3 regions of the Exiguobacterium sp. s133 genome follow, and region 1 is predicted to be linked to each of the others. Evidence: predicted binding sites of a transcription regulator. Region 1 holds the regulator's gene; each other region holds the start of a gene.
What was found. Region 1 encodes Rex, which represses fermentation and respiration genes when NADH is low (regulators of the CRP and FNR family bind a similar motif). Its sites were predicted from a motif close to TTGTGAAATATTTCACAA; they were not measured.
Positions count from the first base shown of each region.

Region 2: KNP96_RS08045 (L-lactate dehydrogenase) is a predicted target of Rex. The motif match lies at 1,967-1,984, and genes of this name have one in related genera.
Region 3: cydD (thiol reductant ABC exporter subunit CydD) is a predicted target of Rex. The motif match lies at 1,410-1,427, and genes of this name have one in related genera.

Region 1 is NZ_JACSMK010000010.1:7,713-18,406, reverse strand. It holds gene KNP96_RS12665 (ABC transporter ATP-binding protein) at 1-782, shown strand, start outside; gene KNP96_RS12660 (iron-hydroxamate ABC transporter substrate-binding protein) at 787-1,698, shown strand; gene KNP96_RS12655 (FecCD family ABC transporter permease) at 1,769-2,770, shown strand; gene KNP96_RS12650 (FecCD family ABC transporter permease) at 2,767-3,774, shown strand; gene KNP96_RS12645 (hypothetical protein) at 3,871-4,356, opposite strand; gene KNP96_RS12640 (hypothetical protein) at 4,371-4,847, opposite strand; gene KNP96_RS12635 (hypothetical protein) at 4,874-5,335, opposite strand; gene KNP96_RS12630 (hypothetical protein) at 5,340-5,819, opposite strand; gene KNP96_RS12625 (hypothetical protein) at 5,921-6,079, opposite strand; tRNA gene KNP96_RS12620 (tRNA-Ala) at 6,251-6,323, opposite strand; gene tatC (twin-arginine translocase subunit TatC) at 6,431-7,210, opposite strand; gene KNP96_RS12610 (twin-arginine translocase TatA/TatE family subunit) at 7,218-7,424, opposite strand; gene KNP96_RS12605 (redox-sensing transcriptional repressor Rex) at 7,424-8,083, opposite strand; gene KNP96_RS12600 (ABC-F family ATP-binding cassette domain-containing protein) at 8,252-10,153, shown strand; gene KNP96_RS12595 (hypothetical protein) at 10,153-10,545, shown strand; gene KNP96_RS12590 (hypothetical protein) at 10,611-10,694, opposite strand, start outside.
Region 2 is NZ_JACSMK010000004.1:218,095-228,788, reverse strand. It holds gene KNP96_RS08055 (M42 family metallopeptidase) at 1-66, opposite strand, end outside; gene KNP96_RS08050 (GNAT family N-acetyltransferase) at 270-779, opposite strand; gene KNP96_RS08045 (L-lactate dehydrogenase) at 979-1,932, opposite strand; gene KNP96_RS08040 (DUF92 domain-containing protein) at 2,096-2,878, opposite strand; gene KNP96_RS08035 (5-formyltetrahydrofolate cyclo-ligase) at 2,869-3,417, opposite strand; gene rpmG (50S ribosomal protein L33) at 3,476-3,625, opposite strand; gene KNP96_RS08025 (glycoside hydrolase family 57 protein) at 3,730-5,913, opposite strand; gene KNP96_RS08020 (DUF4912 domain-containing protein) at 5,949-6,671, opposite strand; gene phoU (phosphate signaling complex protein PhoU) at 6,780-7,442, opposite strand; gene pstB (phosphate ABC transporter ATP-binding protein PstB) at 7,459-8,235, opposite strand; gene pstA (phosphate ABC transporter permease PstA) at 8,330-9,238, opposite strand; gene pstC (phosphate ABC transporter permease subunit PstC) at 9,240-10,181, opposite strand; gene KNP96_RS07995 (PstS family phosphate ABC transporter substrate-binding protein) at 10,277-10,694, opposite strand, start outside.
Region 3 is NZ_JACSMK010000008.1:26,818-37,511, forward strand. It holds partial or broken gene ypfJ (KPN_02809 family neutral zinc metallopeptidase) at 1-316, shown strand, start outside; gene KNP96_RS11335 (nuclear transport factor 2 family protein) at 371-754, opposite strand; gene KNP96_RS11340 (Rrf2 family transcriptional regulator) at 769-1,251, opposite strand; gene cydD (thiol reductant ABC exporter subunit CydD) at 1,463-3,193, shown strand; gene cydC (thiol reductant ABC exporter subunit CydC) at 3,190-4,905, shown strand; gene KNP96_RS11355 (hypothetical protein) at 4,965-5,468, opposite strand; gene KNP96_RS11360 (cyclase) at 5,619-6,266, shown strand; gene kynB (arylformamidase) at 6,527-7,150, opposite strand; gene kynA (tryptophan 2,3-dioxygenase) at 7,164-8,003, opposite strand; gene KNP96_RS11375 (amino acid permease) at 8,024-9,406, opposite strand; gene kynU (kynureninase) at 9,417-10,694, opposite strand.

The sequences.
Region 1 (10,694 bases):
TAGCAACAGAAGAAATCAGTATCGGATACGGAGATCGTACCATCGTCAAAGACTTGACGGTTCAGATTCCGGATCGGCAAATCACGACAATCATCGGTGCGAATGGTTGCGGTAAATCGACCTTATTGAAAGCGATGACCCGAATCATCCCCCATCAGTCTGGTCGTGCCCTGCTTGACGGTCTCGATATTGCGAAGGAAAGTACAAAGCTGCTTGCCCGGAAAATGGCGATCCTGCCTCAGACACCGGAAAGTGCAAGCGGTCTAACGGTCGCAGAGCTCGTCTCATACGGTCGTTTTCCTTATCAAAAAGGATTTGGTCGCTTAACGAAACATGATTACGAGATCATTGACTGGGCGTTAGAGGCAACGGATACGACGGCATTCAAACACCGTCCGGTCGACGCCTTGTCCGGTGGTCAACGGCAACGCGTCTGGATTGCGATGGCGCTGGCGCAGGAAACGGATATCATCTTCCTCGATGAGCCGACGACTTACCTTGATCTCGCCCACCAGCTCGAAGTCCTCGAGCTGCTCGAGCATCTCAACCGGACGGAAGGCCGGACGATCGTCATGGTGTTACATGATTTGAATCAGGCCGCCCGTTTTGCCGACTACATCATCGCGATGAAAGAAGGCGAAGTCGTCAAAGCCGGAACGTGCGAGGAAGTCATTTCGCATGACGTCTTAAAAGAAGTATTTCATATCGATGCCGAAATCGGTCGTGATCCACGGACGAATAAGCCGATGTGTGTCACCTACAACTTAATCAAGGGAGATTAACCACATGAAGAAACTAGTACTCTTACCGATTTTATTACTCTTAGCACTCGTCATCGCCGCCTGCGGCAATACAGATAAAACAGAAGATACGTCTTCCGATACGAAAAAAGAAACGATCACCTATAAATCGGAAGAAGGTGACGTCGAAGTCCCGGCTGATCCGAAACGCGTCGTCGTCCTTGCCGGTTTCGCCGGAAACGTCATGGCACTCGACGTCCCACTCGTCGGTGTCGATTCGTGGTCAAAATCGAATCCGAAGTTTGATTTGAAAGACGTCCAGGAAGTATCAGAAGAAAACGTCGAAAAAGTCATCGAACTCGAACCCGATCTCATCATCGGCTACAATACAACGAAAAACATCGATAAATTTAAAGAAATCGCTCCAACCGTCACGTACACGTACGGCAAAGTCGACTATTTGACACAACATATCGAAATCGGTAAATTGCTCAATAAAGAACAAGAAGCACGCGATTGGGTCAAAGACTTCCAAACACGCGCAGCGGACGCCGGAACAGAGATTAAAGCCAAAATCGGTGACGATGCGACGGTCTCTGTCATCGAAAGCTTCGATAAACAGCTTTACGTCTTCGGCGACAACTGGGGACGCGGTACAGAAATCCTCTACCAGGAAATGAAATTGAAGATGCCGGAAAAAGTTACGGAAATGGCTTTAAAAGACGGCTATTACGCGCTATCACCGGAAGTCTTACCTGAATATGCAGGGGATTACCTCATCTTCAGTAAGACGGCAGAAGCAGATAACTCGTTTACAGAAACAGACACATACAAAAATATTCCTGCTGTTAAAAACAACCACGTCTTCGAAGTCGATTCGAAAGAATTTTACTTCAATGATCCATTGACGCTCGAACGTCAGCTCGAGTTCTTCAAGAAAAGTTTCCTTGGCGCGTAACAAAAATAAGGAGGGAACCGATTTTTCGGTCCCTCCTTTTTGACTATCTAATGAAAGTGAGACGATAACTATGTCATCCGGTCGATTCCCGTTCGGACTGAAAATCACGTTCGGTTTACTCCTGTTCGTCGTCATGTTCTGGATCTCGATGACGTTCGGTGCCGCCGACACGACGATACGTGAGGTCTGGAACGCTTTGACGTTCGGTCCCTTGAACGGTAAAGCAAAAATCATTCAGGAAATCCGGTTACCGCGCGAAGTCGCTGCGATGCTGGTCGGGGCTGCACTCGGTGTCTCCGGTGCGATCATGCAGGCGATGACACGTAATCCCCTTGCCGATCCCGGACTGCTTGGGCTGACGGCAGGCGCGAACGCGGCCCTTGCTCTTGCGCTCGTCTTCATTCCCGGTATCAATTACTACGGCATCATGCTCGCGTGTTTCCTTGGAGCAGCAGCCGGTGCCTTACTTGTCTTCGGGATCGGTGCCTCAAAACGTGGCGGGTTTTCACCACTTCGAATCGTCCTCGCTGGGGCCGCGATTTCTGCTTTTTTATACGCAATCGCAGAAGGGATCGGCATTTACTTCAAAATCGCTCAAGACGTCTCGCAATGGACATCCGGCGGGCTGATTGGAACGACCTGGGGGCAACTGCAAATCATCACCCCCGTCATCCTGATCGGCATCGCGATTGCGATGATCTTCTCACGTCAATTAACGATTTTAAGCTTATCAGAAGAAGTCGCACTCGGGCTCGGGCAAAACATCACCCGGATTAAAGGTGTACTCTACGTCGTCGTCATCCTGCTCGCCGGGGCCGCCGTTGCTTTAGTCGGTAACATGGCATTCATCGGCTTGATGATTCCGCACATCGTCCGCGCAATCGTCGGCACCGATTACCGCTTCATCCTCCCGATGACCGCCGTCTTCGGTGCGACGTTCATGTTACTCGCGGACACGATTGGCCGGACACTGTATGCTCCATACGAAACACCGGTCGTTGCGATCGTCTCGATGCTCGGGCTGCCGTTCTTCTTACTCATCGTCCGCAAAGGAGGTCGTGCGTTCTCATGATCGAAACATCGCTCCGCCGCCGTCAGCGGTTGATCTTTATCGTCTTTAGTCTGTTATTGCTCGGAACGATCATCATCAGTATCGGGCTTGGGCCCGCCTCCCTCTCGTACGACCGGCTTCTGCCGACACTGTTCGGTCAAGGGTCGTTCAAAGAAGAGTTTGTTTTGTTCTCACTCCGCCTGCCGCGGATTTTAATCACGGTACTCGCCGGCATGGCACTCGCCTTATCCGGTGCGATTCTTCAGGGCATCACCCGCAACGAACTCGCAGATCCCGGCATCATCGGTATCAATACAGGTGCTGGTGTCGCCATCGCCGCCTTCTTCCTTTACTTCCCGGTCGATGTCGGTGCGTTCATCTATGGGTTACCAGTTGCTGCCTTCATCGGGGCATTGATCACAGCGATTGCCATTTATGCCTTATCGTATGATCGTGTCCGTGGCCTGCAACCGATCCGTCTGATTTTGACCGGAGTCGGATTCTCGATGGCGTTATCCGGCATCATGGTCGTCCTGATTTCATCCGCGCGCCGTGAGAAGGTCGACTTCATCGCCAAATGGCTCGCCGGGAACATCTGGGGAACGGACTGGACATTCGTCTACGCGTTGTTGCCTTGGCTGCTTATTCTCGTACCGTTTACGTTTTATAAGGCAAACAAACTCAATCTGCTGGCGCTGAATGAACCGGTTGCGATCGGCGTCGGCGTCGCGATTGAAAAGGAGCGCATCCAACTGTTACTCGCCGCTGTCGCACTCGCTGCATCCGCCGTTTCTGTAACAGGCGGGATCGCCTTCATCGGTTTGATGGCGCCCCATATCGCGCGCGCCCTCGTCGGTCCAAGGCATCAACTGTTCTTACCGATCGCCGTTTTGATTGGCGGATGGTTACTCGTCCTCGCCGATACGATTGGTCGGAACATCGCTGACCCGCAAGGCATCCCGGCAGGAATCGTCGTTGCGATCATCGGTGCTCCTTACTTCATTTATTTGCTGTCAAAAAAATAACCTCTACATGATGCGATCACAACTAAAAACGCAAGAAGTAGGCGAATCCGGAATCCGCCGCCTTCTTGCGTTTTTTTGTTGCTCTAAGATGACCAGTCAATATTTGATTCGTTTTTCTTCCCGTTCCGCCCGGATCAATTCCTGTTCTGATAAGTGTGTCGGATCGAGTCGTTTAATCCGTTTATCGACAATTCGGTCCAATGACAGCACCGTTAGGAAAAAGACAAGGAACGGTCCGATGTATTCGGGACGCGCTACGTAGGGCGTGATGATTTGCCCCAGGACGACGACCAGTACTTCAATGATACTGATCAATATATACGGTAGTCCGAGATGATCCCAGGCCTCAAGCCCGTCAAACCGCTTCTTGAAATAGCGGTACTTCAGGAATCGGACGATCCATCGATAGGATAACAAAGGGACTAACAAGAAATACTGAAACGATGATTCTGTCAGATGCCAATCGTCTGCTAAAAAGAGAAATACAAACAATACCAGTCCAAACAAGACCGTTTGAATGTAACGTGCCTGTTTTAAAAATCGGATATAATCCATTTTCCGCTCGCGTTGCATGCTCTCCATCGTTTGCCTCCTCGTTACATCCCGATTCCTTCGCCCGTCGGATGACGGTGTTCGATTCCTTTTCGGTCCGGTGTCTCAAGCAAATCCATTTTATCGAGCTTCGTTACCGTCCGGTCCGTCCACTTTTGAAATTGCAGCATCCCTGAAATCCACAACATTAGCGGAAACAGATAGCCCCACTGTCCAAGGTGCGGGGCGACAACTGCGGCACCCGCAATAAAGACCGCTTCGAGTAAAGTGATCCCACCGAACAGCAGACCAAGTGGTCGCGCCTGTACCTTCGACCGAACTAACAGAACGGATTGGATCACTCGCTGCATGCCATTATAGGCGAGTAACGGCGTAAGAATCAAAAATCCAACTGCTGAATCCGTCAGGTGCCCGCTTCCGGAGAAGAACAGCACCGCAAAAAATACGCCCGCAATTACATACGTCCGGATTTGCCGGCTGATTTTTGTCCATTTTTGATACGTGCTTAAAGTGTTTCTCATCCGTTCACTCCTCTTGTGTGTTTCGCTTACTTACGGTAACGCTCAATCTCACGCATCGTGACGAATGCCGGATCCAGTTGTTTCGCTTGTTTGTTCAATTGGGACACAATCAAATAGGCGACGATGATCGACATAAGAAAGACCGTAAAAGAAATACCGGCGTATTGTGGAAAAACAGTCCCCACGTAAAGTGTAAAAATTGGGATGAACGAACCGATAATCGATACACGTGCCACTTTCAAGACCGTCTTTTTATAGATATCTTTCGTAAGGCGTTGCTTTAAAATCCGCAGACGAATGATTTCTCTAAGTGCGTTAGCCAAACAGAATACCGTAATCGCAAATAAGGAGATCAGCCCTCGAAAACCCGGGATGAACCAACCAACAAGCGCAAGCAGCAGAACTGGAACCGGCACCAGATGCTGAATCCTTTTTAATGGCGGTCCCAGTAATTTCAACCGTGTATTTTTTTCAATCAATGTACTCACCTTGTCACTCCTCCACTTCTTTAACATTCGCATGAATTTCTTTATCACTGACGAAGTCGGGATCGCCTGACCGGGCAATCTTTTTAAACAACCAATCCGTAACGTAATAGACCGGTGCGAGGATGATCAGCATCCAAAGGGCAATTTTCCAGATCGACATCTCTTTCGTCTCAAGTATCACGGTGTACAGCGAACCGTACAAGACGAATTGAATCCCGAGCCACAGCAACGATTGGTTCATCACTTGGTCGCTTGAGAGATAGCGCGCCAGGATTTTTCGTTTTTCGAGTCGAAACGGGAGATCAAACACGAGAAAGACAAGCGGTAACAGACTCAAGTACATGGTCGTGCTGAAGATTTCCGTAAACGTTCCTGCTGTCGCCATCAAGGCAGCGATGACCCAACTTTTATTCTGCAATTGATTTTTTTCGATATAAGCAACCGTCAACGCCTGTAATCGTTCCTCGCGGAGCGTTTGTTCCATCCTGAAATGCCCTCCCTCGTTTCAACTGTCTATACTGTCATATACTTACAGTTTACCAGTTATGTTTCAAAAAAAAAGAAACTTCCTTAAAAAAGGAGTTTCTAGGCTGAAACCTGAATGATGAGATAGATGACGCTATACGCAACAATTGCTAACGGAATCAGCGCGACACCAATCAACCAACCGTTCTTATCACGGATTCCGAGATACAGAACAAGACAGCCGACGATGAAGGCAATTAACGTCGTAAATGGATTCATAATGCTTCCCCCTCTTGATTACCTATTAAGAAATTTCCCATTCCCTCAAAAGGATAAACACAGAAAACGACTTCAATCGGTTCATCAACATCATCCAGGCTGTAAGCTTCTGTTTTGCCGCCACCACTATAACAAAAAACACCACTCGGCAAATGCCAAGTGATGTACATATGGAGACTATCGGGCTCGAACCGACGACCTTTTGGCTGCCAGCCAAACGCTCTCCCAGCTGAGCTAAGCCCCCTCATATTCTTGTAATCAGTATAAACCATATCGATTCACTTTTTCAATATAAAAAGAGCGCTTCCAAACAAAAACCTCTCCGTCGCCGAAACGACCGAGAGGAGACTGTTACTTATTCAACTCACGCATCAAATCCGCTTGCCGTTCAAGCTCCGCCTGTTGCTCAAGAATCAGTACTTTTTTGTACGTCCGGGCTGAAATCATGATGCTGATTTCATAGAGGACGAACAACGGTACCGAAATCATCAGATGTGACGTCACATCCGGTGGTGAGATTAAAGCCGCGATGACAAACAGCGCAAAGTACGCATATTTCCGATTTTTCCGCATGAACAATGGCGTCACGAGTCCAAGACGAGTCAAGAACATCGTCACGACCGGCAGTTGGAACAAGATACCGAACGGAATCGTCAGCCGTATTAAGAAACTGAAATAGTTTTCGACCCCGATGACTTGCTCGATGCCGAGCTCTTGCCCAAGTTCCGTCGATACTTTGAGTAGAAACGGAAGTAACCAAAAATAAGAGAACGCGATTCCGGACAAAAATAAGAAAAACGTGACCGGAATATACGTCAAGGTCGCTTTCTGTTCCTGTTCGAATAAACCGGGTCGGATGAACGCCCATAGCTGGTACATCCAAAATGGTGAAGCCAGGACGACCGCGATGATGAACGCTAAATTCAAGTACAACATCAGGGGATCGGCCACATTAAAGGCATTCAATCCGATGCCGAGCTCTTTCAGGTCCGACTGCAGAAAACGCACGAGCGGTCGGACGAGCGGAAAGGCCGCGGCGAACAAGACGACGACGATGATGAGTGACCAGACGATCCGCTTGCGCAACTCGTCTAGATGCGATGTCACACTCTGTTCTTGATCAATCGCCATAATTTAATCACTTCTCTTTCGATTCATCCTTGTTGTCTTTATCATCGTCCATGATGCCGTGTGTCGCACTCTTGAACTCTTTTAACGTCTGACCGGCAGCACGACCGAGCTCCGGTAATTTTTTCGGTCCGAAGATGATCAACGCGACGGCACCGATCAAGGCGATGCTCCCCGGTCCGATGAACGCGATGGTTGATGGAATAAGGTTTTCCATTATGATTTCACTCCTTCAGCTGATTGCGAATAATGCTTCATGAAATAAACTAGTGACTGCAACTCGATCGACAAATCGATGTGATGGACCCGAACATGGGCCGGTACGTTCAACCGCGCCGGTGTAAAGTTCAGGATTCCGGTCACACCATACTCAACTAACTCATCCGCTACTGACTGTGCGAACTGGGATGGGACCGTCAAGATGGCGACATCAACCTTGTTCGCTTCGATTTGCTCTTTCATGTCAGAGACATGATAGATAGGAACGTCTTGCGTCGTTGTTCCGACCTTGTTTTCGTCCGCATCAAACGCAACGACTATCCGAGTACTATTATTCTTTAAAAAGTTATAATTTGCAAACGCCGTTCCGAGATGTCCGACCCCGACAAGTGCCACATTCGTGACTTCATCCTGATTCAGTGTCTTTCGGAAAAACGTCAATAGATGTTGTACGTTGTAACCGTATCCTTTTTTCCCTAACGCCCCAAAGTAGGAAAAATCGCGGCGGATCGTCGCTGAATCGACTTTGACCGCTTCACTGAGCTCTGCTGAAGAGACGCGCAGCTTGCCTGAGTTATAAAGACTCTGAATGAAACGATAATATAACGGCAGTCGTTTCGCCGTCGCTTGTGGTATTTTTGTGTCTGGCCCATTCATACTGCAGTTCCCCCTTCGGCCACGTTCTGACGTGGCACCCAAATCAATGCAAAGAATTCTATTCTCTTTGATTGTAAACCACTTCACATAGACTAACAAATAATATATTCCACGGGACTCCTGCGTTTTTTTCATGATAGACTAAAGGGTGGAAGGATGGATGTTTTTATGATTCTCTTACAAGTGAACCAACTATCAAAATCATTCGGTGTTGAGCCGATTTTAGACAATATTAAACTCGAAGTGCAGGAGCGGGACCGGATTGCGCTCGTCGGACGAAATGGTGCCGGAAAATCGACACTTTTAAAAATCATCGCCGGAGAGCTCAGTCATGACTCTGGTGAGATCATGAAGAGTAAGGAAGTGAAAATCGGTTACCTCGCCCAGGACAGTGGTCTTGAGTCGAATGAAACGATTTGGAATGAAATGTTGACCGTGTTCGAACACCTGCAAGAGCAGGAACGTTCGCTCCGTCGGATGGAGATTGAGATGGGGATGGACCATATCTTGAATGATGCTGTTGCTTACGACCGTCTGTTGAAAACATACGATCAGGCACAACATGACTTCTCGGACGCCGGCGGCTATCAGTTCGAAGCCAACATCCGCTCCGTCCTGCACGGGATGCGTTTTTATCCGGACGATTATTCACGCCGGATCCAGACGCTATCCGGTGGACAACGGACGCGACTCGCACTGGCGAAGATGTTGCTTCAGGCACCTGAGCTGTTGATTCTTGATGAGCCGACGAACCACCTCGACATCGATACACTCTCTTGGCTCGAAAGTTACCTGGCTGGTTACCGTGGAGCGGTCTTGATCGTCTCCCACGATCGTTACTTCCTCGACCAGGTCGTCAACGTCGTCTATGAATTGTCACGGAACGTCTGCCGGAAGTTTACCGGCAACTACACGAAGTACTTGGAACAAAAGGCAGCACTGTATGAACAAGAGATGAAGCAGTTCGAACAGCAACAGGAAGACATCGCGAAGATGCAAGACTTCATCCAGCGTAACATCGCACGGGCGACGACGACGAAACGCGCACAAAGCGTCCGCAAACGTCTTGAAAAAGTCGACCGGATTGATCGTCCGGATGGGGATGAACGCAGCACCGTCCTGTCGTTCCCGATTGAAAAACAAAGTGGGAACGATGTGTTACAAGTCACGCAACTCGCGGTCGGCTATGAAGAAGCCGTCTCAAAAGGCATCACGTTCCGATTACAACGCGGCGAATCCCTCGCCCTCGTTGGTCCGAACGGAATCGGAAAATCAACGTTACTGAAAGTTCTTGTCAACCGGATTAAACCGTTATTCGGTGAACATCGTTTCGGGACCGGCGTTTCTGTCGGCTACTACGATCAGGAGCAGGCCGAGCTCAACGACCGCAACCGGGTCATCGATGAAATTTGGAACGAGTGGCCGTTGATGCGGGAACAACAAGTCCGGTCCGTCCTCGGTCAATTCCTGTTCAGTGGTGATGATGTCTTTAAACTTGTCCACGAATTATCCGGCGGCGAGCGCGGACGCCTCGCCCTCGCGAAGTTAAAATTACGCAAAACGAACGTCCTCATTCTCGATGAGCCGACCAATCACCTCGATCTTGATTCGAAGATGGTGCTTGAGAACGCACTTGTCGACTATGAAGGCACGCTCCTGTTCGTCTCCCACGACCGTTACTTCATCGACCGGGTTGCGACACGCGTCATCGAGATGAATCCGGACGGTGTGACGGATTATCTCGGCGACTACTCTTACTATATGGAGAAGAAGGCCGAGAAAGAAGAAATCGCCCGCCTCGAAGCAGAGGAAGAAAAAGCAATCAAAGTCGCTGCTTCGAAAAGCATCGACAAAGATGCGCAAAAAGAAGAACGAAAAAAGAAACAACAGCTCGAACAACTCGAACAAGACATTGAACGGTTGGAAACACGATCAACTGAAATCGAACAACTGCTTTGCGAACCGGAAGTCTTCAACGATATTCCGAAGGCGACGGCGCTGTCGGCAGAACGGGATCAGATTGATACGGACCTCCTCGAACTGATGGAACGATGGGAGAGTTTCCACTAATGCGCTCGAAAAGTTATGTCATCAACCTCGTTCAAGGGTTATTGTCCGGGGTGCTCTATTTCGTTCCGATGTATGCCGACTACGTGTCGGCCTTCATCCGGCCGGATGCCTTTAATGCCGTCGTCCTGTTGTTCATCCTCATCTCGTGCATGATCGGCCTCGTGATTAAGACGTGGAGTGGTCTCTTCATCAGCCTCTTATCCGGATTAATCTGTACGTTGCTGACGACCCAGATGTTCGTTGAACTGAATGACCCGTTAATCATCAGCTATTACGGAGCCGTTTCACCGCTCGTCGCCTTTTTGATCAGCTGTCTCGGCATTTGGGCACTGGCGATTCTCTTTTTTTTACTCGATGGTTTCCAGTACGAAAAACGTCACCATGCAGAGTAACTTCTTCAGTTGTCCGACATAAAAACGCACTTTTTCCCGTAGGAGTCAACGAAACGTGACGCTTTTTAGACTGTAGACGGTTTAGAGCGCAATCCGTCTCGAATCGCTTTTAAAGCGAAAAGCAATCGGTCGCGACCCTGCAGCTCTGC
Region 2 (10,694 bases), on a different contig from region 1:
CGCGGTAAATCCAGTCGGACTTGGGATTTCTACTAATTCACGAATCGTCTCAATCACAGCTTTCATCTTGTTCGCTCCTCGTTTGACGTCCTTTTTAAGAAAGGACGGCTTATTTTAATGAAATCGTTTCCTTCTTATGATACCAAATATCTCTCTCCAGTCGAAAAAGAATGCACAATCAAAAAAAGCGACCGCCTGCTATGAAAAAAAGCCATAGCAACAGTTGCGCTACGACTTTCATCCTTTAAATGACTTCTTAACTCTTTCATTTAGACGTATTTTTTCATCCAAATGTCATCTCGATACGTCCCATCCTCTAGTTTGACCGAATCAGGGTCTTCTGCATATACTTCGAAACCAAGTGATTCATAGAGTTTTTGAGCAGCTTCATTTCCTGACAAGACGGCTAGAATGACTTGTTCGACTTCCGGAATTTGTTTCGCCTCTTCAATCAAGGCCTCCATCAGGGCGCGCCCCGTGCCCCCACGATAATCCGGTGAGATATAGACACCAGAAATCATCGCCTTATGTGATTCCCGTGACAGTTCGTACGGTTTGACCTGACCAAATCCAAACAATGTATCTTCATCGAATATCCCGATCCAAACTTCATCCGACTCCGGATCTCCTTCTAGCCCCTCTTGAACTTCTTCGAGCGGCGTTTGTTGCTCATCGTCAAAAGAATGACCAAATGCATCCGGATGATTTTTTAGACCTTCGAGGCGTAAGCGCCAATACTGTTCTGCATCTTCCTTTGTTAACGTTCGAAATGTATACATGACTATCGTTTCTCCCCTTTGTGAGTTTTCTAATGTTTCTTAAGACATGAAAAACTCTTCTATCCCTAACATAACCTTTTTCTAGTAAAATAAAACCTAGTTTTCAGATTTTTTATCGCGTCCTTTTTTCTAATCAAAAAATCGTACCCACTGAAACTCCGTTTGCCCGAGTTCAGTGGGTACGATTGACGCTTCCGATTTAACGTAAGACAGGTTCCATCGTTTGACGTAAAACTTCCGCCGAATGATGGAATTTTTTTAATTCCTCATCCGTCAGCGACACCTCGATGACTTCGCGCACACCTTGTCGGTTAATCACGGCAGGTACACCGATATGAATACCAGAAATCCCGTACTGTCCGTCAACGTGCGCTCCTACAGTCAACAAACAGTTCTCGTTCCCGAGAATCGCACGGACGATCCGAACGAGACCAAGTCCAATCGCATAGTATGTTGCACCTTTTCGTTCAATGATATGATAGGCTGCATCGCGTACATTGATATAGATTTGATCTAAATCTTTTTGAGAATAACGATCGTCTTCTGCAAGCAGTTCATCAATCGTTTTTCCATAGATTCTTGAGTTGCTCCAGGCAGCGAATTCCGTGTCGCCATGCTCACCTAAAATATAGGCGTGGGCGTTTCGTGAATCGATATTAAAGTATTCTCCTAACATTTGGCGCAAGCGTGCCGTATCGAGTACCGTTCCTGATCCGAAGACGCGTGACTTTGGTAAACCAGAATATTTCCATGCTAAATGTGCCATGATGTCAACGGGATTTGATGCAACGACGATGATGCCGTCAAATCCTGATTCCATGATTTGGCGCATCATTTCTTTCATGATTAAAGCATTTTTCGCAACGAGGTCAAGTCGTGTCTCACCCGGTTTTTGTGGTGCACCGGCCGTGATCACGATGACTTCGGCATCTTTACAATCCCCGTAATCCCCTGCCCATATTCGCATCGGCGAAGAACTGAATGGCGTCCCGTGATTTAAATCCATCGCTTCCCCTTCAGCTTTTGCTTTATTCACATCAATGATGACAAGTTCTTCACAAAGTCCAGCTGTCGTCATTTGATACGCAAAACTTGATCCTACTGCCCCCGCACCAATTAACGCAACGCGTGTAACTTTAGCATGTAATTCCATCCGATATGTCCACCCTTCCAAACAAATTAAAAGTTTGTTAACTATCTCACAATTAGATTGTAACATCTTTCACAAACTATTAAAGACTGTGTAAACGGTCACATTTTGTCTAATTTGTGTCAACAATATCCTAACATAAGGAAGTCAGGTACTTCACCTTCCATTACCACAATCGATACAACATGAAACCAATCAGCCCCGCTAGCGTACTGGACAAATAATTAACGGCGTCATTCCCTAGCCACTTCCACCCTCGGACATATTGTGTCGTAGTACCATGATGGATTTTTTTCTCGGTTTCTTTGCCACAAATCTGACAACGATACTTTCGTTGAACGGTAGCGCCTAACACCGTATCGAGAATACTGCCAAGGACACCTCCGGCCGCGACGATCAACCATTGCTTTACGGACAAATCGAATAGAATGTCACCCGCTGTCGCGATAAATAATGCACCGATGATTGTCGCGAGTGTCCCGAGTAAAGATACCCCGCCGCTCGTTCCTCGTAAGACCGGTTTAAACGTCCGGATTGAAATCGGTTCTTTTTTAGAAAGCGGACCAATCTCGGATGCCCATGTATCTGCATTCGAAGCAGCAATGACAATCAAGAAAACTAATAAAAAATCAAATTCATTTGTCAGTACAACGCCTATCGAAGCAAGCATAGCGGTTCCACCGTTGGCAAGTACTTGCCAACCATCTCGTGCACCATCCTTCTCGACGATTTGATCGACGGACTGCTTGCGTGCCTTACCGAGTTTTGATAACAGGCTAGAGCTACCGAAGAATAACAGTAACAGGACTAATCCTTCATAATCGAGCGCATAGACGACCGTGCTGCCGACAAGTATCGTCAACAATGCACCGCTTTTCGTTAATAATCCAAATTGATAGCCAGCATATCCGAGAGCTAAGCAGATGAATAGAAGAACAGTTAATGACATTGAATGACCTCATCTTCAGTGACAATTGTATCAACCGGGCGATCAAATGATTCTACTTCGAATCGTTCCACGACTTGAACGGCAAATGCAATCGAAAGCGTCGGACCTGAAAAATCAATCAACGCACGATCATAAAACCCACCGCCCCATCCTAAGCGATAGCCATTACGCATATAGGCACGACCCGGTACGATACAAAGATCAATCGTCGGCAATGCAATTTCAAAAGCAGTTGCATCCGGTTCAAAAATCCCCATCGAATTCTCAATCAGTCGACTGCTTGGCGAATGTTCAAAAAATCTCATTTCTTGACCGATGACCTTCGGAATGACGACACGTTTTCCATCCGCCCATGCTTGTTGAATGACTCGATCCGTTGAACATTCGTTTCGAAACGAGAGGGTCACCGCAATTGATGTCGCACTCATCCATTCTGGCAATACAAATAACTGCTCTGCAATTCGTCGTTCCCGCTCCTGCCGGTTTTCCAACTCGTTCAGTCGCTCACCGATTACCCATCGCGCTGCTTTTTTATTCATATAGTATTCCCCCATTCACAAAAAAAGCCATCACACAAGGTGACGGCTTCCATCTCAATTATTTTACTTCACGGTGAAGTGTGTGCTTACGGAGACGTGGGTTGTATTTCTTCAACTCAAGACGCTCTGGGTTGTTACGCTTGTTCTTTTTAGTGATATAAGTACGGTCACCAGTTTCAGTGCAAGCCAAAGTAATTTTAACGCGCATGGGATTCCCTCCTATCTAGCTCTCAATGTATCAAGTGTTTTTGCTTTACATAAGGTTAAGCATACTCAAGTATCGTACCAAGAAAGGAACGGAATTGCAACTGTTCATCCGTTCTTTTTCTGAATCGCCAATTGTTCGTATGGTTTTTCAAGGTTCACTTGGAATTCAAGCGGTTTTTGAGCAACATGATAATCATTTTCGATTCCTTGTCGCGCTTCTTCACGTTCTAAATAAATCAATTGTGAATGACGAAGTGCTTCGCCCTCTAATCGTTTAATCGCAACAACTAAACCACCGCTACTCGCTGGAGAACGCTCACTCTCAAGATTGTACACATTGCTGACAAGCGGCAACTGGTTGATCTCAGCAAACGATTGAGCAGCCGACGCCGTCTCCATCGTAAAGTTATGGACAAGGCGGAATTCTACGATTTTATGCAGGGCTTGCGCTTGACGCAACACGGCAAGATTTAATCCGGCCAACTGATTGTAAGTCTGAACGAGCGGTAGGCCCGTCATGCGGACGCCGTAAATATGAACGCCATCTTCAAATCGATAAGCCGTCTCATTTTCTGTGATGACATAGACATTTTCTCCCGCTCCTGCCAATCGCTTCGCAAACTCAGCAATTGGTCGGTTCGAATCTTGGTAATCTTTTGCGACGAGTAAAATCGCAGCATCGTTCCATGACGTTTCACGTTGCACCGCAACATAGTAGTCATGCGTCGTCAAATAGACGTCTGGTTCGATGTCTGTATCCGCTAAGAAGGGATATTCGGCATAACGCGTTTCAAGCCAGTCGGTCGTTAATTCTCCAGCGTCAAGTAACCGCTCCGTTTCTTCAAATCGCTTAATATGTTCACGGAATCGATTCGCCGCATATTGTGCCGTCGTCTGTCCATCGAGAATGAACGGCCAGTCGCTCGAAACCGCGAGCAAGTATTCACGAATCAATTGACGTTTTGCTTTGACCGTCAAACCATCTTGATGACGATTACGCGCCATGACACCGGCTAATCGTTTTTCAAGTTGATGCAAGTGACGAATCATCCAGTCGTTCCGTTCATTGATCCACACATCCGCATACCCTTTCCGGCCCCATGTCCCCATTGCGACGTGCACCGTCTCGATGTCGCCAAAATGACGCTCGAGGAACATTGTAGGTGAAATCGATTCGACCCCAACATCTTCAAGTCGTTCCATGGCTTTACCAAGGAAGTCCGGTCCCTCAAACCACCAATGTCCAAACAGTTCTGCATCGAATGGCGCCGTGACAAGGAAGGGTGGGAAATCTTGTCCACTGTGCTGGTCAAGATGCTCCGCCAATGCTTCCGCAAAGTCAGCTGCATGCTCATCCGTTTGTTTCCAAGCCCAGTCGCGGACATAAAAAGCCTTTTGATCGGACTCTCCTGTAACACGATGTAATTTTAAGCCCGTATCGTAGCGGAGTCCTTCAGGATGCATGAATTCTGCAATTTGGTCCCACTCCCGATCATAGGCAAGATCGCGGTAAAATTCACGATAGTTCGGGTGTCCCGGATAACCAATGACAGAACTCCAAATGCGTCCAGAAATGATTTGATCGCGCGGAAACAGTGCAACACCATGTGGCGAATAGACCGGTGCGCCGATGCCGTGTTTCGGAGCAGGATCAGCGTTTAAGATGGAATGTTCGTCTACGAATGTATAACGAATCCCCTCTTCGTACATGATTTTATCAAGACCTGGTGTGTAGGCACATTCCGGCATCCATAGACCCGTCGGACGGAATCCATAATGACGTTCGAAACAGTTTAATCCAGTTTGAATCTCTGACCGGGCAGCTTGCTCTGATAACATATGCGGACTGAAACCATGCGTTGCCGTACAGGTCATCAATTCAAGGTAACCCGCTTCTTTATAATGACGGAAGGCATGGTTTAAATCGCGACCCCAATGTTCGAATGTATTTTTTAAGTCACGGTACCGTTCTTTGTAGAAAAGCAGGGCATCCCGTTCTTCCGCCACTAAATCGCGGTCAAGTTCTTGATCAATTAAGCGTAATGTATCATCTAAATGCTCTACATAACGTTCTTGAATCAGTGAATCCGCAAGCATTTCAATGACGGGTGGAGAAATACTAATCGTCCATCCGAGCGGACGCTCCAGACGATCAATTTCCCATAATAACGGAATATACGTTTCTGAAATCGCTTCGTACATCCAACGCTCTTCTAGACGATGAGCTTCCTGATGACGAATATAAGGTAAATGGGCATGTAAAACGAGTGAAAAATAGCCTTTGCGCATGTTTTCTCTTCCTCTCCTTCTTTCTATCTTTTAGCTCAACGAATTCGGTCGAAATAAGAATACGGTCGTAAAACTTCTACCCATTCCGGTTGCTCGACTTCTCCATTTTGCCAACGAGCGACGACTTCAGCGAATCGCCCTTCAACGACAGGTTCGTCACGCGGCGTCTCGACCGGCTTCGAACGTAGTACCGGAACAAAGTCACCATCAATCGTTTGAATTCCCCATTCGATGATGTATGTAGTGTTTGGGGATAACGGACGAACGAACCAAGAGTTCGTCATTTCCGGCAGTTCAAATTGATACGTCCGGTTCGCTTCACCTTTTTCATACTCGACTAACGTCACATCAATGATTCGAAGTTCTTTACGGAATGAATCGAACGCTGCATGGTAATGCGTCTCTAACATTTTACGAGATAACTCCGAGAGCTCCCAGTACACGTACAATGCCGTCGGCGATTGAACGATGGCATGCATGATGTCATCTTCATAGTGCGTCGCCATCCCGAATGCATCCCGTTCAAGCGATGGTATGGCGATGACAGCAGGAACGATTTCATTCGCAGCCACTTTCATCGATGGAGTGGTTTTCTGTTGTTTTTTAGGAGTTGCTGTTTTTTTGTCCGTTGGTTCTGAAAGTGATTTTCGGTACTTACTCCACGCATATTTCACTTTCCCTTCCGTCGACTCTAATTTCTCAGCGATTTGTTTTGTCGTCAGTCCTTGTTCTTTTAATTTTATGATTTTATCAAGCATTACCTATCACCTCTTTATCTTTATTCACTTCTTTCCTATTCTACAAACTTGTTTCAAATTCCTTTACGAAAAAAAGTAGGTCGAGGATTTTCCTCGTACCTACTCAAGTTAGTTATTTAAGTCGTAGTGTTTCCCTTTTTCGAGATAGATGAGGTGCTCCCCGACGTTCGTCAAATGGTCGCCCATCCGTTCGATGTAGCGACAGATGTTCGTAAACTGCATGATTTCATCGACAACAATCGGTTGCAATGACATATGGCGCATGTATTGGCGAAGCGCTTTATATGTCGTCTCATCAATGATGTTGTCGAGATCGGATAACGCTTTTGCTTTTTCGATATCACCATCGCGATAGGCGACGATGGCTGTTTCCGTCATATCAAGCAATGTTTCAAACGCTTCTTTTAGAAGCGAGATGTCGATGACATAAGGAAATGTTTCGACACGTAAAACCGCTTTCGAGATGTTTCCGGCATAATCGGCAATCCGCTCTAAGTCTGTTGCGATTTTCATCGCTGTCACGAGTCGACGTAAATCCGTTGCCACTGGTTGTTGTTTCGCAATCAAAAGAATCGCATCATCATTAATTTCAAGTTCCAGCGCATCAAGTTCGTTATCATTTTCAATCACTGTACGCGCGATGTCGAGATCGTATTTTTCAAGTGCTTCTGCTGTCGTCGCAATCTGTTGCATCGTCTTGCGGGCAAGAAGAAAGACTTTTTGATCGAGTACTGCTAGATTTTCTCCAAAAATCGTACGGTGAGCTGCCATTGAAAGTTCCTCCTAATTATCCGAATCGTCCTGAAATATAATCCTCTGTCCGCTTATCACTCGGATTCGAGAAGATACGATCCGTTTGATCAAACTCCACTACTTCTCCGTTCAAGAAGAATGCCGTCTTATCTGAGACACGTGCTGCCTGTTGCATATTATGCGTCACGATGATGATCGAGTACTCTTTTTTCAACTCCTGGACGAGTTCCTCGACTTTGAGTGTCGAAATCGGGTCGAGTGCTGAAGTTGGCTCATCCATTAAGATGACATCCGGTTCGATTGCAAGGCACCGCGCGATACAAAGACGTTGTTGTTGCCCACCTGATAATCCGTAGGCATTTTCATTCAGACGATCTTTGACTTCATCCCAAATCGCCGCACCTCGCAAGCTACGTTCCACGATTTCATCTAAAATCTTTTTGTTTTTGACACCGTGGACACGTGGTCCGTACGCGATGTTATCGTAAATCGATTTCGGGAACGGGTTCGGTTGCTGAAAAACCATTCCGACGGACGTCCGTAATTCTTCCACTTCATATTCTTTATCGAAGATGTTCCGGCCGTTATATTCGATGACACCGTTCGTCCGTACGATTGGCACGAGCTCGACCATCCGGTTCAAGGTTTTGATGAATGTCGATTTCCCGCACCCAGACGGTCCGATGATTGCCGTGACTTCGTTTTGTTTAATATCTAAGTTGACATCTTTTAAGGCGTGGTCATCGCCGTACCATAAGTTTAAATTGTCGACACGGTATACACTGTCTTGCGCAGCTACTGGTTGATTCATAGTTGTTGCCCCTTCTTTCTCGGCTGTTTTTGTCGTCAGCTTCGTATCCATCATCTGTGTTCCTCCTTAAAAACGATTCAGCACACTCCTACGATTAATAACGTTTAGAAAAACGATTTCTAATCCAGATTGCAAGTGAGTTCATTGTCAATAAAATCACCATCAAGACAATGATTCCTGCTGCAGCAAGACCTTGGAAATCAGCTTGCGGACGGCTTGTCCAGTTATAAATTTGAATCGGCAACGCCGTAAACTCTGAAAAGATCCCTTCTGGTGCACGGGCGATGAAGATGGCTGCTCCGACCATGATAAGCGGTGCTGTTTCACCGATCGCACGTGAGACAGCTAAGATGATTCCCGTAATGACACCTGGAAGTGACGCCGGTAAAACGACTTTGAACGTCGTCTGCCATTTCGAGGCACCAAGTGCAAGTGAAGCATGACGCATCGCTTGCGGCACGGAACGAATCGCCTCTTGCGACGATACGATGACGACCGGTAAGCTCATTAACGCGAGCGTCAACGCTCCAGCGATCAATGTTGAACCGAAGCCCATATTCCGGACGAAGAATGTTAAACCGAGTAAACCGAAAACGATTGAAGGTACGCCTGCCAAGTTCGAGATGTTGACTTCGATGAACGATGTCATCCGCCCTTTTTTCGCGTATTCCTCTAAATAAATCGCAGCTCCGACACCCATGATGAAAATCATTGGAACGATTAAAAGCATTAAGAAGATCGTACCCATCAGTGCAGGATAGATTCCAGCGCGTTCTGGACGTCGTGATGGGCCATTCTGAAGGAAATCAAGCGATAACCATGCAGCACCATCACGAAGTACGCCGACAAGAAGAATACCAAGAACGACGAGACCAAATAGGAGACCAATCAAGAAAATCACTTTCGTCACATTGTTGACGACAAGACGCTGACTGATTGATTTTTTTACTGCAACTGGATCAATGAACTTTTTTTGTACAGGTTGTTTTTCTGGTAAGGCCATCTTAATACTCCTCTCTGAAACGACGCGTAATCCAGTTCGCGAGGAGGTTCATCACAAGTGTAAAGACGAACAACAGCGTACCGACAGCGTAGATACTATAATATTCAACGGTTCCATATCCCGCATCACCAAGCGCGACTTGAACGATATAAGCTGTCATCGTTTGGACAGGTTCAAGCGGATTGACGGTTGCAGTAGGATTTGATCCCCCGGCAATCGTCACAATCATTGTTTCACCAATCGCACGAGACATCCCTAGGACGATCGACGCGATGATACCTGAAAGTGCTGCCGGAACTACGACTTTTAAAGCCACTTCAAGGCGTGTCGAACCAAGTGCGAGTGCACCGTCACGGATTTTTTTCGGGACAGAACTCATCGCATCCTCAGAAATCGAGGCAATCATCGGGATGATCATGATTCCGACGACAATCCCTGGGCTGAGTGCGTTGTAAATCGCAAGACCGGGAATTAACTTTACGAGTAGAGGTGTGACGAACGTCAACGCGAAGAAACCGAAGACGATTGTCGGGACACCTGCTAAGACTTCAAGAATTGGTTTTAACACACGACGTGCGCGCTCTGACGCATACTCACTTAAATAAATAGCAGATGTGAGTCCGATCGGCACGGCAACTAGCATCGCAATCACGGTAATCTCAAGTGTTCCGACGACGAGCGGCCAGATTCCGTACTCTGGAACCGAGTTCAACGGGTACCAGCTCGTACTACCGAAAAATTCTTTGATTGAGACGACTTCAAAGAAATGTTCCGTTTCGATGACTAACGTGAGAATGATGCCAATGGTCGTAACGACCGAAGCAAACGCACATAAAAATAAGATGATTGGCATAATTCGTTCCATGATGTTTTTCATACTGAATTTTTGTTTTCGGTTCTGTTGAATCAGCTCGCGAACCGAGTTTTTTGATGATGAATTCATCCTTCTTCGCTCCCTACTTCATCATTCCTACATAAGAACGGGACTTAAAAAGGGAGAGATTCCCCCCTTTTTAAGTCACCCTCCTATTCGGATGTTTATTTCATTGCATCTTCGATTGCTTTTGCATTTTCGTCATAACGCTCTTGCTTCATTTTGACGTAACCGACTTCTTCCGCTAAATCACCGGCATTTTCATTCGTAAATTTCACGAAGTCAGCGACTTGTTTTTTATCAGTGAGTGATTTGTTGTTTACATACGTGTAGATTTCACGTGATAACGGATATGAAAGATCGTTGATTGTTTCTGGTGTTGGATCAACAGCATCTTTTCCTTCAGCCGATAACGGTACTTCTTTTAACTTATCTTTGTTTTCAGCATAGTACGCATAACCAAAGTAGCCGATTGCGCCTTTTGTTCCTTCGACACCTTTAACGAGGACGTTATCATCTTCAGAAAGCTGGACGTCTTTACGCATATCTTTTTCATCCATTACTTCCTCATTGAAGTAATCG
Region 3 (10,694 bases), on a different contig from region 1:
CATGCCGCTCCGTCAAAAGATGAGCGAAGAGAAATTCAATAAATACCTCGTCCGGTTCGAACTGCAGGCAGATTATTATGCCGGCGTGTGGGCACATCACGCGCAAGGGGAGAACTTGTTGGAAGAAGGCGACCTTGAAGAAGCGCTTGGTGCTGCAAATGCCGTCGGTGACGATACCCTTCAGAAAAAAGGTCAAGGATACGTCGTGCCGGAAAGCTTTACGCACGGGACATCGAAACAACGGAAAAGCTGGTTCCAAAAAGGTTTTGATAACGGAACGATTGAAGGCGGCGACACGTTCGAAGCAGCAAACTTACAAGCGGATGACTTCAAAAAGAGACCGTTCCGAGTGGGGAACGGTCTCTCTGGGTTAGTCGTTGTAATTGTTAAACATCTTCGCATCATCCGGCACATTGGCGAGGTAGACGATTTTTCCGTCTGCATCAAGGCGGGCGATATCCGTCCCGTCCTGCGTGAAGACCGCTCCGTCAGCCCGCTTGCCGCAGACGGCCCAGCGTGTCTCGAATGTATCGCCATCTGCTGACGGGAGCCAGGCTTCATACATGTGCTTGATGTCCTGGTTGGCAGTGAAGACCAGGCGGACGAATTTTTTCCAGGCGTCGATGCCATGTTGTTCCTGTCCACTCAAGACGAACGTGATGTCGTCCGAAAAGAGGGAAGAGAGGTCACTAAAAGCCTGTTCATCGGTCCGGGAAGCGTCAAATAACTCAAAGTAGCGGTCAAGTGTAGTCATGCGTAAGTCTCCTTTTAGTTGCGAATCATTTGTTGTTCAATCAAGGCTTGCAATGTCGTTAAGTGGTCAGGGGGACAGTTCCTGTCGATTTCCTGTCGGAGCGATCCAATCGTTTCACGTTTTAAGGTCGATTGCCAAGCATCTTCCGCTTCCGTCATCAAGTTAGATAAGAGGCGGACGTTCTGTTCTTTGATGCCCATCAAGTCTTCAAAGACACCACTTGAAGCATAAAGGGATTGTTTTCCTTCGATGGCTTCGTAGACGTCAAAGATACGAATCCGATCGGAAGGTTGATTCAGTCGGAAACCGCCTTTGACCCCCGGGACAGACAGAAGGAGGTCGGCACTGACGAGTTTACGCAATAGTTTTTGAAAGTACGTCGGTGAAGCGCCGAGCTGCTGACTGATGAACTCACCGGGTAAAAGTCCTTTCTCCGGCAAAAAGGTCAGTAACAGCATCGCGTAGACGGATTGTTCGACTCCGGTTTTCATTTGCATGGTAATTCGCCCTTTCTGTATAACGTAGATAACTATTGTCTATAATAGTGGACGTTAGCAATTTTGTCGAGTAAAACGCTTCTCACAAAACCGTCACACCTTTGGAGCGGCATTCTCATGGCAACTAAACGAAGGATTCGGTATACTGAATGTACGATATGTGAAAATATTCACTAAAAGTCGTTCACAATTTGTGAAGGGGCGTTTTTATATGAATCCACTTAAAGGAATCATCTCGATTCCACGTACGATCATGTTGCAATTGATGCTGGCGGCTGTCCTGATGGGGATTGCGGTCATCGGTCAATCGTACTTGATCGTCATCATCGTCGACCGCATTTTTCTCCAAGGGGACGCCTTTGCGGCAATTGTTCCGCTACTCGGTATCTTACTGCTCATGCTGATGTTACGGGTCGCTGTCACGTACTGGAACGGGCGGCTCGGGACGGTTCTCGCGGCACGTGTCAAACAAGACATTCGCCAGGCGCTCGTCGCGAAGTATACGATGAGTTCCGTCGAAGTGATGTCGCAAGGACAGTCGGGACAAAAGGTCAGTGTGTTGCTTGACGCGGTCGATGAGATGGACAGCTATTACAGCCAATACTTGCCGAAAGTCATCCAGACGTCGATCGTTCCCTTGATGGTGCTGATCGCAGCATTCAGTTATGACTGGATTACGGGACTCGTCATGATGATCACGGCACCATTCATTCCACTGTTCTACATCGTCATCGGAATCATGACGCAAAAACGTGCCGATACGCAGCTCGAGAAGATGACGGCGTTCTCCGGAACCTTCCTCGATACGCTGCAAGGCATCACGACGTTAAAGTTGTTTGGTCGCGCGAAAGCACAGCAGGACGTCATCGAACGGAGTAGTCTCGACTTCCGCGATGCGACGCTGACCGTGCTGAAGCTCGCCTTCTTGTCGTCGTTGATGCTTGAGTTCATCTCGATGCTCAGCATGGGGATGATTGCGCTTGAGGTCAGCTTGCGGTTGATTTTATTCCAAAGCATCACCTTTGTTCCGGCCTTCCTGATGCTCGTGCTTGCACCGGAGTATTATTTGGCCTTAAAAGAGATGGGGGCAGCATTCCATACCGGACGGGGCAGTGTTGCGGCGGCGAAACAGATTGCGTCTGAACTGACGCAAGACGACCGGGGCGTAACGTTCGGAACGGTTGAATTAAAGTCCGCGACACCACCGCGGATTGAATTAAAAAACGTGGACTTTACGTATCAGGACGAGCGGTTTGCACTGACCGACGTCACGCTGCGCATCGAACCGTACCAAAAAGTCGCCTTGATCGGACGAAGTGGTGCCGGGAAGTCGACCGTCCTGCAGTTACTCGCGGGACTGGCCGATCCAAAGAACGGCGAAGTTCTCCTGAATGGTCAGCCACGCGCACAAATCACGGAAACGAGCTGGTTCGGACAGCTCAGCTATATCTCGCAGCATCCTTACCTGTATGCGGGGACACTCGCCGACAACATCGCCATTGGTGAATTACGGGAGGCGACGCGGACAGACATCGAGCGTGCGGCAGCTGCCGCAGGACTCGGGGAACTGATTGCGAGTTTACCAGACGGGCTCGACACCGGAATCGGTGAAGGGGGGCGCGGTCTATCGGGTGGCGAAAAACAACGGGTCGCACTCGCCCGTGCCTTCTTAAAACGGCCGGACGTCATCCTGTTCGATGAACCGACGACGGGACTCGACGTCAAGACGGAACACCTGTTACAGCAGGCAATCCAGGAACTCGGACGGACGGCGACCGTCATCACGGTCGCACACCGTCTGCATACGATCGAACAGTCGGACAACATCGTCATTTTAGAGGCCGGCCGGATCGTCGACCAAGGCACACATGAGGCGTTACTCACACGGGATTCGGAATACGCACGGATGCGTGCCGTCCAACGAGGGGAGGAAACACGATGAAAGAATTGATGGGTATTTTTCGATTGATGCTGCACCAGAAACGGGATATCGTCCTCTCGATTGTCTTTGGTGTTCTTGCCGGCGTCACGGCGGTGGGTCTGTTTGCAGCAAGCGGCTTCCTGATTTCGAAGGCGGCACTGTTGCCACCGATTCAAACACTCGCTGTACTGATTGCCTTGCAAAAAATATCAAGCCTGACGCGTGCCGTCAGTCGGTATGCGGAGCGTTATTACTCGCACCGGGCAACGTTTACGATTTTGAGTGATTTACGGACGACGTTTTACAAACGGCTCGAACCGCTTGCGCCGGGCATCTTCGCGAAGTACCGGAGCGGTGACTTGCTCGCGCGAATCGTCGGCGATGTCGAGAGTCTGCAGAACACGTTTTTACGTGTCGTCTATCCGCCGATCATTCTCGTCCTCGTCTTTCTGTGTACAATCTTTTTTGTCAGCTTCTTCTCACTCAGTGTCGCGCTCGTCCTCGTGTTCGGACTGCTCTTGACGGGATTTATCATCCCGGGCTGGTTCGCTTACCGGGAACAGCGTTTCGCGCGGACCGTTCGCGCGCGGCGCGGGGAACTGTCGACGGAAGTGACAGAGTTGTTCCAAGGCTACCGTGACTTAAAAATCTATCAGCAACTCGCGAACAAAGAGACGGAACTGAACGAAGTCGCAGCCCGCTATGTTGCAGAAGAACGGCGAAACGGACTGCATGCCGTCTCGAACCTGGCGCTCAATACACTGGTGACGTTAGTCATCTCGTGGCTCGTCCTCGGACTGGGCGCTTACCTCGTCGCGGATGGTCAACTCGATGGTGTCTTCCTTGCGTTGCTCGTCATGACATCACTGACGGTATTCGAAAATGCGGCACCGATGGCGATTTTACCCGGCTTCTTCGAAGATAGCCGCCATGCTGCACGGCGTCTCGATGACGTCGTAACGGACGAAGTCATGCCGACATATCCTCCGTTTGAACTGGACGCTGCCCCGACGCTTACGGCAACGGACGTCACGTTTTCATTTCCGGGTGAAGTCCGGCCCGTCCTCCGTAACGTCAGCGTGACATTCCCTCGTGGCTCGAAGACGGCGATCGTCGGCGCGAGTGGCTCCGGAAAATCGACCTTGCTCCAACTGTTGCTCCGGATGTATCCGGTAGACGGAATCACGATTGCTGGTGTCCATGGAGCGGAAATCGATCCGGAAGCCTTGTGGCGACAAACGAATGTCGTTTTGCAACAGAATCATTTCTTTTACGGAACGATTCGTGAAAACTTGCAGCTCGCACATGAGGAAGCGACGGATGAAGCGATGGAATTGGCGTTGCGGCAGGTTGATTTGACGTTTAGTCTGGCTGACAAGGTGCTCGAGAAAGGGGAAAATCTATCGGGAGGCGAAAAACAACGCCTCGCGATTGCCAGGATTTTCTTACGCGAAGCACCGCTCTACTTGCTGGATGAACCGACATCGTCCGTCGATGCCTTGACGGAACAGATGATTTTACGTCAACTGTTCGCACGTGCGACAGACGCAACCGTGTTACTCGTCAGCCATCGTCTCGCGGGTCTTGAACAGATGGATCAAATCGTCGTCATGGAACAGGGACAAGTCATCGAAGTCGGAACATATGATGAGTTGATGAACCGACAAGGTGCCTTCTACGCATTAAAACAAGTCGAACAATCCGTCTTTACGCCGGATCAAATCGCACGTTAAACAAACAGGATCCACTTGTGCCACGAACGGCGCCAGCGGATCCTGTTTTTTCGTGTGGTTTAACGGGGTACGTTGAGCCACCAGTGATGGAGGAGCAGGAACGAGCTACTAACGAGAAGGATGGCACAAGTAAAAATAAAAAAAGTCGTACTATTGAAAGTCTGATCATTCATATGGATGTCGAAGACGGATGTGATGGAACGAATGTATTCTAAATCACGTGTCGTTCCTTTGCGATGCATCAAATGATCAATCAAGTCAGCCCGGTACGTCCGGTAGTGATGGATTTGATAGATTGAACCGAACAGCGCGGAACTCCCGCTGAGCAGCAGCAAAATCGTCAGTCCGGGTGGACGGACTTGAAGACGGTGCAGGAAACGGATGACGGAACGGACGCTGGTGACGAATAAGAAGATTAACAGCATTGCCAATAAAATGGCCGGATTGCCGTTACCGGAACTGACTTCAGGTGAAACGGACATCGCATGACCGAAACCAAAAAGACCGGCTTCGACGCACAGGAGACCGACAGCAATCAACCCATCATTTCGTTTTGAATCCATTCTGCACCTCCAGAGGATATGTGATGGATTCAGTGTACAAAAGAATCGTCAGTGCCAGGTGACCGTTTTCCTACAGAATGGAAATGGAATTTTAATGGACCTTATAATGTATCGATGGTAAAGTAAGGAAAATTAAAAAGGGGGAGTTCAATGGATATCCGTCACGAAACAATCGCAGTCGGGAAGCAACTGGTTTCATATACGCATTACTACTCCGAGTCGTCACAGGTCTGTTTTTTGTTGTCAGGCGCAAGTTATGTTTACGATCATCCTTACTTTTACTATAGTCGGATGATGTTGCTGAACCATGATGTCAATATCATTGAGATTCACTATATGTCGGACGACATCTATGAGTTGCCGGACGAGGAAGCGGACGACGAAATCCTTCGCCGGATCGAGGCCGTCATCGCGAAAGTCTTACAAGAAAAAACCTATCTGACGCACCAGTTCATCGCGAAATCCCTTGGAACGGGTCCGCTCGTTACGTTGATGCAACGACCGGTTTTTTCGGAAGCGACAGTCATTTTACTGACGCCGCTTTTGACCGTGCCTTTCATCGCGGAAGGGATTGTCGCAAGTCGGCAACGGGGATTACTCGTCATCGGCGATGCGGACCGCTTTCATGAAACGTCGGCACTCGAACGGTGCCGGGCCAGTCACTTAATGGTTGAGCTGATTCCTGGAGCGAATCATTCGTTAGATATCGGTTTTCAAGTCGATCAGTCGCTTGCGACGGTTGCGCATGTGACGAAACGGATTGAAGAAACACTCTTTCCCGTGACGGTAATTCGTTGAACGGTGTTGTCTATCGTTTCTAGGCGAAGTGAGTGACTGACAAACGTGTCTTCCTTCTCGTGCTTTCCTCGGGCGAGGCGCAAGCCGTTGCTACCTGGTTCTAACGAACCAAGTAGCAGGGTCTTGCCTGCCTCTGACAGCGCAAAAATCGTGCACTTTTCCCCGTAGGAGTCACGAAAAGTGAAACGTTTGTCCGAAAGTTACTTCATTACAGTCAAAAAAGAACGTCCTCGAAAAAACGAGAACGTTCTTTTTTCTGTTCAATACGGACGTAATAACGCACGGACCGGACTGCCGTCACCATCGACGAGCGGGAGCGGGACCGCGTTCAGGTGATAGTCCCCAGGTGCGATTTTATCGAGGACAAGTCCTTCTAAAATATGCACACCATGTGTCGCAAGGGCATGATGGGCAGCCATCTCCTTACTGTCGATCGCATCGACGGACGGAAGATCGAGACCGATCAGTTCGACGCCGAGAGTACCGAGTCGCTCGGCGAGACTGGGTGTCAGGACGGGAATCGACTCAGGAAAAACCGATTTATCGACCCAGCCGTCCGTCTTGATGATGAGACGGCGGACATCCGTCAAATCGAATCTGTCAAGGTCACTTGCGACGAGTTCCGTCCGACCGGGTAAGTAGATGACCCGTGCATGACCGATGTAAAGATCGGGGTCGAGTTCGATGACTTTTTTGCCTGCATCGCCAAAGTGGAACGGCGCATCGATATGTGTGCCCGTGTGTAAGCTCATCGTGACCTTACCGACGTTGACGGACCCGGTGTCAGCCTTACTCCAACTGATCGTATAGTCGAACTTCGTATCTCCCGGCCATGTCGTCACGGACGAAGACAGTGGTTGTGAAACATCAATCCAGCGGTTCATCAGGAATTCCCCCTCATAATTTTGTACGGACGGACCAGAGTTCCGGGAAGAAGCGGTGGTCAAGGACACGCCGGAGATAACTGACGCCGGACGAGCCGCCCGTACCCGGTTTTTGTCCGATGATCCGTTCGACCGTACTCATGTGATTGAAGCGCCACATTTGTTGTTGGCTGCCGATATCGAGTAACTTCTCACCGAGTTCGTACAGGTCCCAGTATTGTGCGACGTCACGGTAAATTTCACCCCAGGCTGCTTCGACACTGGCATCAGCTTCCCAGTCCTGTGTGACATCGCGCTCAAGGATAGCAGAATCAATCGCGAGACCGCGTCGTGCCATCGCGCGGACGGTCTCATCGTAGATGCTGGGCGTTTTTAAATCAGTGTTCAGCTGAGCGAATAATTCTGTTTCATGTTCATAAACACGCAACATCTGCGCGTTTTTAAAGCCGAGTGCAAATTCGATTTGCCGGTTTTGATAGGACTGGAAACCGGACGAGTGCCCGAGCGAATCCCGGAACTCGAGGTACTCTGCCGGTGTCAACGTCGAGAGGACGGACCAGGATTGAATCAATTGTTGCTGAATCTTTGAGACACGGGCGAGCATCTTGAATGAACGTTCAAGCTGATCGTCCGCAATTGCCTTTGTCGCAGCCGTCATCTCATGCAAAATCAACTTCATCCAAAGCTCGCTTGTCTGGTGGATGATGATGAACAGCATTTCATCATGATGATCCGATAAGCGGTGTTGGCTGCTGAGTAGTGGATCAAGCTGTAAATAATCCCCGTACGACATGTCTTTCTTGAAATCCGTTTGAATCGTCGACTCGATTTCATTGTGACCGGTCTGTTCCATTCCAATCGATCCCCTTTACGTTAAAGTGATTGTGAACGTTTCTGTTGATCTGCTTGCGGTGGATGATTTCGTTTCCAAAACGCGTAGGCAATCGTCAAGAAAATCAACCATGGGATTCCGAACTTCAGGACAATTTGGAAGTCCGTGAACCATGTCGTGATGACGAGCGCGACTAACAAGATCGCGCCGAGCGCCGTCAAATACGGATACCCCATCATCCGGACAGGTAGTTTCCGCCCTCCGTCCCGTTCCCAGGCTTTGCGGAAGTAGAGGTGGGAAATAAAAATCATGAACCAGGTGAAAATCGCACCGAACATCGAAATCCCCATCATGAACGGGTAGGAGACGCTCGATTGGCTGCTGATGACGGCAGCTAAGAAGATACCGAGTGTCGAGATTCCGAGTGCGAACAGCGGAACACCTTTTGCGTTCAGACGACTGAAGATCCGCGGGGCGTAGGTCGCTTTCGAGAGCGAGTACATCATCCGCGTCGAGGCATACAGTTGACTGTTCATCGCTGACAAGGCAGCTGTCAGGATGATGAAGTTCATGATGCCGCCTGCATACGGAATCGACAGAAGCTCCATCACTTTGACGAACGGACTTTGATCAATCCCACCGGCCTGTTGCCACGGGACGATCATCAACATGACGGCGATCGTCAGAACATAAAACGTCGAGAGACGGAAGACCGTCGCTTTTAATGCTTTCGGCACGGCAACGTCCGGGTCCTTTGCTTCACCCGCCGTGACCGCGATTAATTCTGTTCCGATAAAACTAAAGAGCGAGATAAAGACGGCGACCCACAGACCGGAAATTCCGAACGGCATGAATCCGCCATCATTCGTGAAGTTTTGCGGGCCGATTTCCGGTGCCGGACTACCGATGATCAAGTACGCACCAAGAACGATGAACATGAGAATGGCACTGATTTTGATGACGGAGAACCAGTATTCAAACGTCGCAAACGTATGGACCGTCGTAGCATTGATATAAATGAGTGCACCGGCAAACAATAAAATCCATAAGTAACCGGGAACGTCCGGGAACCAGTATTTCATGTAAATTGCAATCGCACTGACCTCGACCCCGATGGCGAGAACGTTCGCGACCCAGTACGAATAGCGGACGAGAAAGCCGGCGTAGGGACTGATATAGCGTTCGGCAATTGTTCCAAACGCACCGGAAGTCGGATGGGCGACCGTCATTTCGGCGAGGCAGCCCATCAGTAATAAGACGATGAAGGCGCCGATCGCATAACTGATCAGCACGCTTGGTCCGGCGAGACTGATCGCGAGACCGCTTCCGAGAAATAGTCCCGTCCCGATGGCAGACCCCATCGCTATCATCGTCAGTTGACGTGTTTTTAAGTCACGTCGTAGTTCAGTAGGGTGTTCTTTCATGATGACCTCCTTACGCGACGACTTCGCGTTCATTTGCGAATTGCGCGTATTCCTTCTCTTCCATAATGGTCTTCAGTGTCGCAACGACGTCGTAGACATCGCTAAACGTATTGTACAATGCGACCGGTGCGAGGCGAACGATGTTCGGTGCACGGAAGTCGGGAATGATGTGATGGGCTTTTAACGCTTTACAGATCCGCGCCGCTTCCGGATGTTCGAGGCTCAAGTGTGCACCACGCTGCTTATGATCGCGAGGACTTCCGATAAAGAAGCCGTAAGGCGCAAGTTCTTCATCGACCAGGCGCATCATATAATCCGTCAAGGCGAGCGATTTTTCCCGGACGGCACCGATTCCGACTTCTGCGAACAGTTCGAGGGCACCGATTTGCGGCGCAAGACTTAAGACATGTGGTGTTCCAATCTGGAAGGCACCCGCATCTTCTGCCGGCGTCAATGTGTGATCCATGTCGAATTGTTTGTCCTTGCGCGAACCGAACCACCCGGTTAAACCGGGGAGTGTCCCGAAGTGCCGCTCATGGACGAATAGACCACCGACGGTTCCCGGTCCACCATTTAAATGTTTATAGTTGCACCAGTACGCAAAGTCGACGCCCCAGTCGTGAAACGCATGGGGGACGGCACCGACGGAGTGACAGCCGTCAAAACCGATCAGGATTCCCCGGTCATGGGCGGCCTTCGTCAAGCGCTCCATGTCGAGGACTTGCCCGCTCCGGTATAAAACGGTCGGGAGGACGATCAAGGCGATGTCATCTGTCATTGCAGCAATTAAATCCTCTTCGTCAAGGAAACGTCCGTCACGACTCTCGACTTGGACAAGGTGCTCGGCTGGGTCGAGTCCACGTAAGCGAAGCTGGCTTTGCAGTGCATAAATGTCTGACGGGAACGTCAGACTGTCTGCTAAAATTTTTGTCCGTTGTCCGCTCGGCGCAAAGAACGTCGAGACGAGTTGATGCAGGTTGACGGTCGTCGAGCCTGTCACCATGACTTCGTTTGCCCGCCCGCCGACGAGTGGGGCGTTTAAGGCAGCGAGTTTTTCCGACAATTCGAACCAAGGATGGCGTCCTTGCATCCAGCCGTCAATTCCGAGTTCGCGCCAATCGGCCAGCGACTCAAGCAATGTCTGTTCGGCACGTTTGGATAAGAGACCAAGCGAGTTGCCATCCATATAAATCGACCCTTCACGGAGATAAAATTCATTACGGTACGGTGCAAGTTGGTCTTGCTGATCCATGCGGACTGCATCTTCACGGTTTGCGGTAAGTGTCAT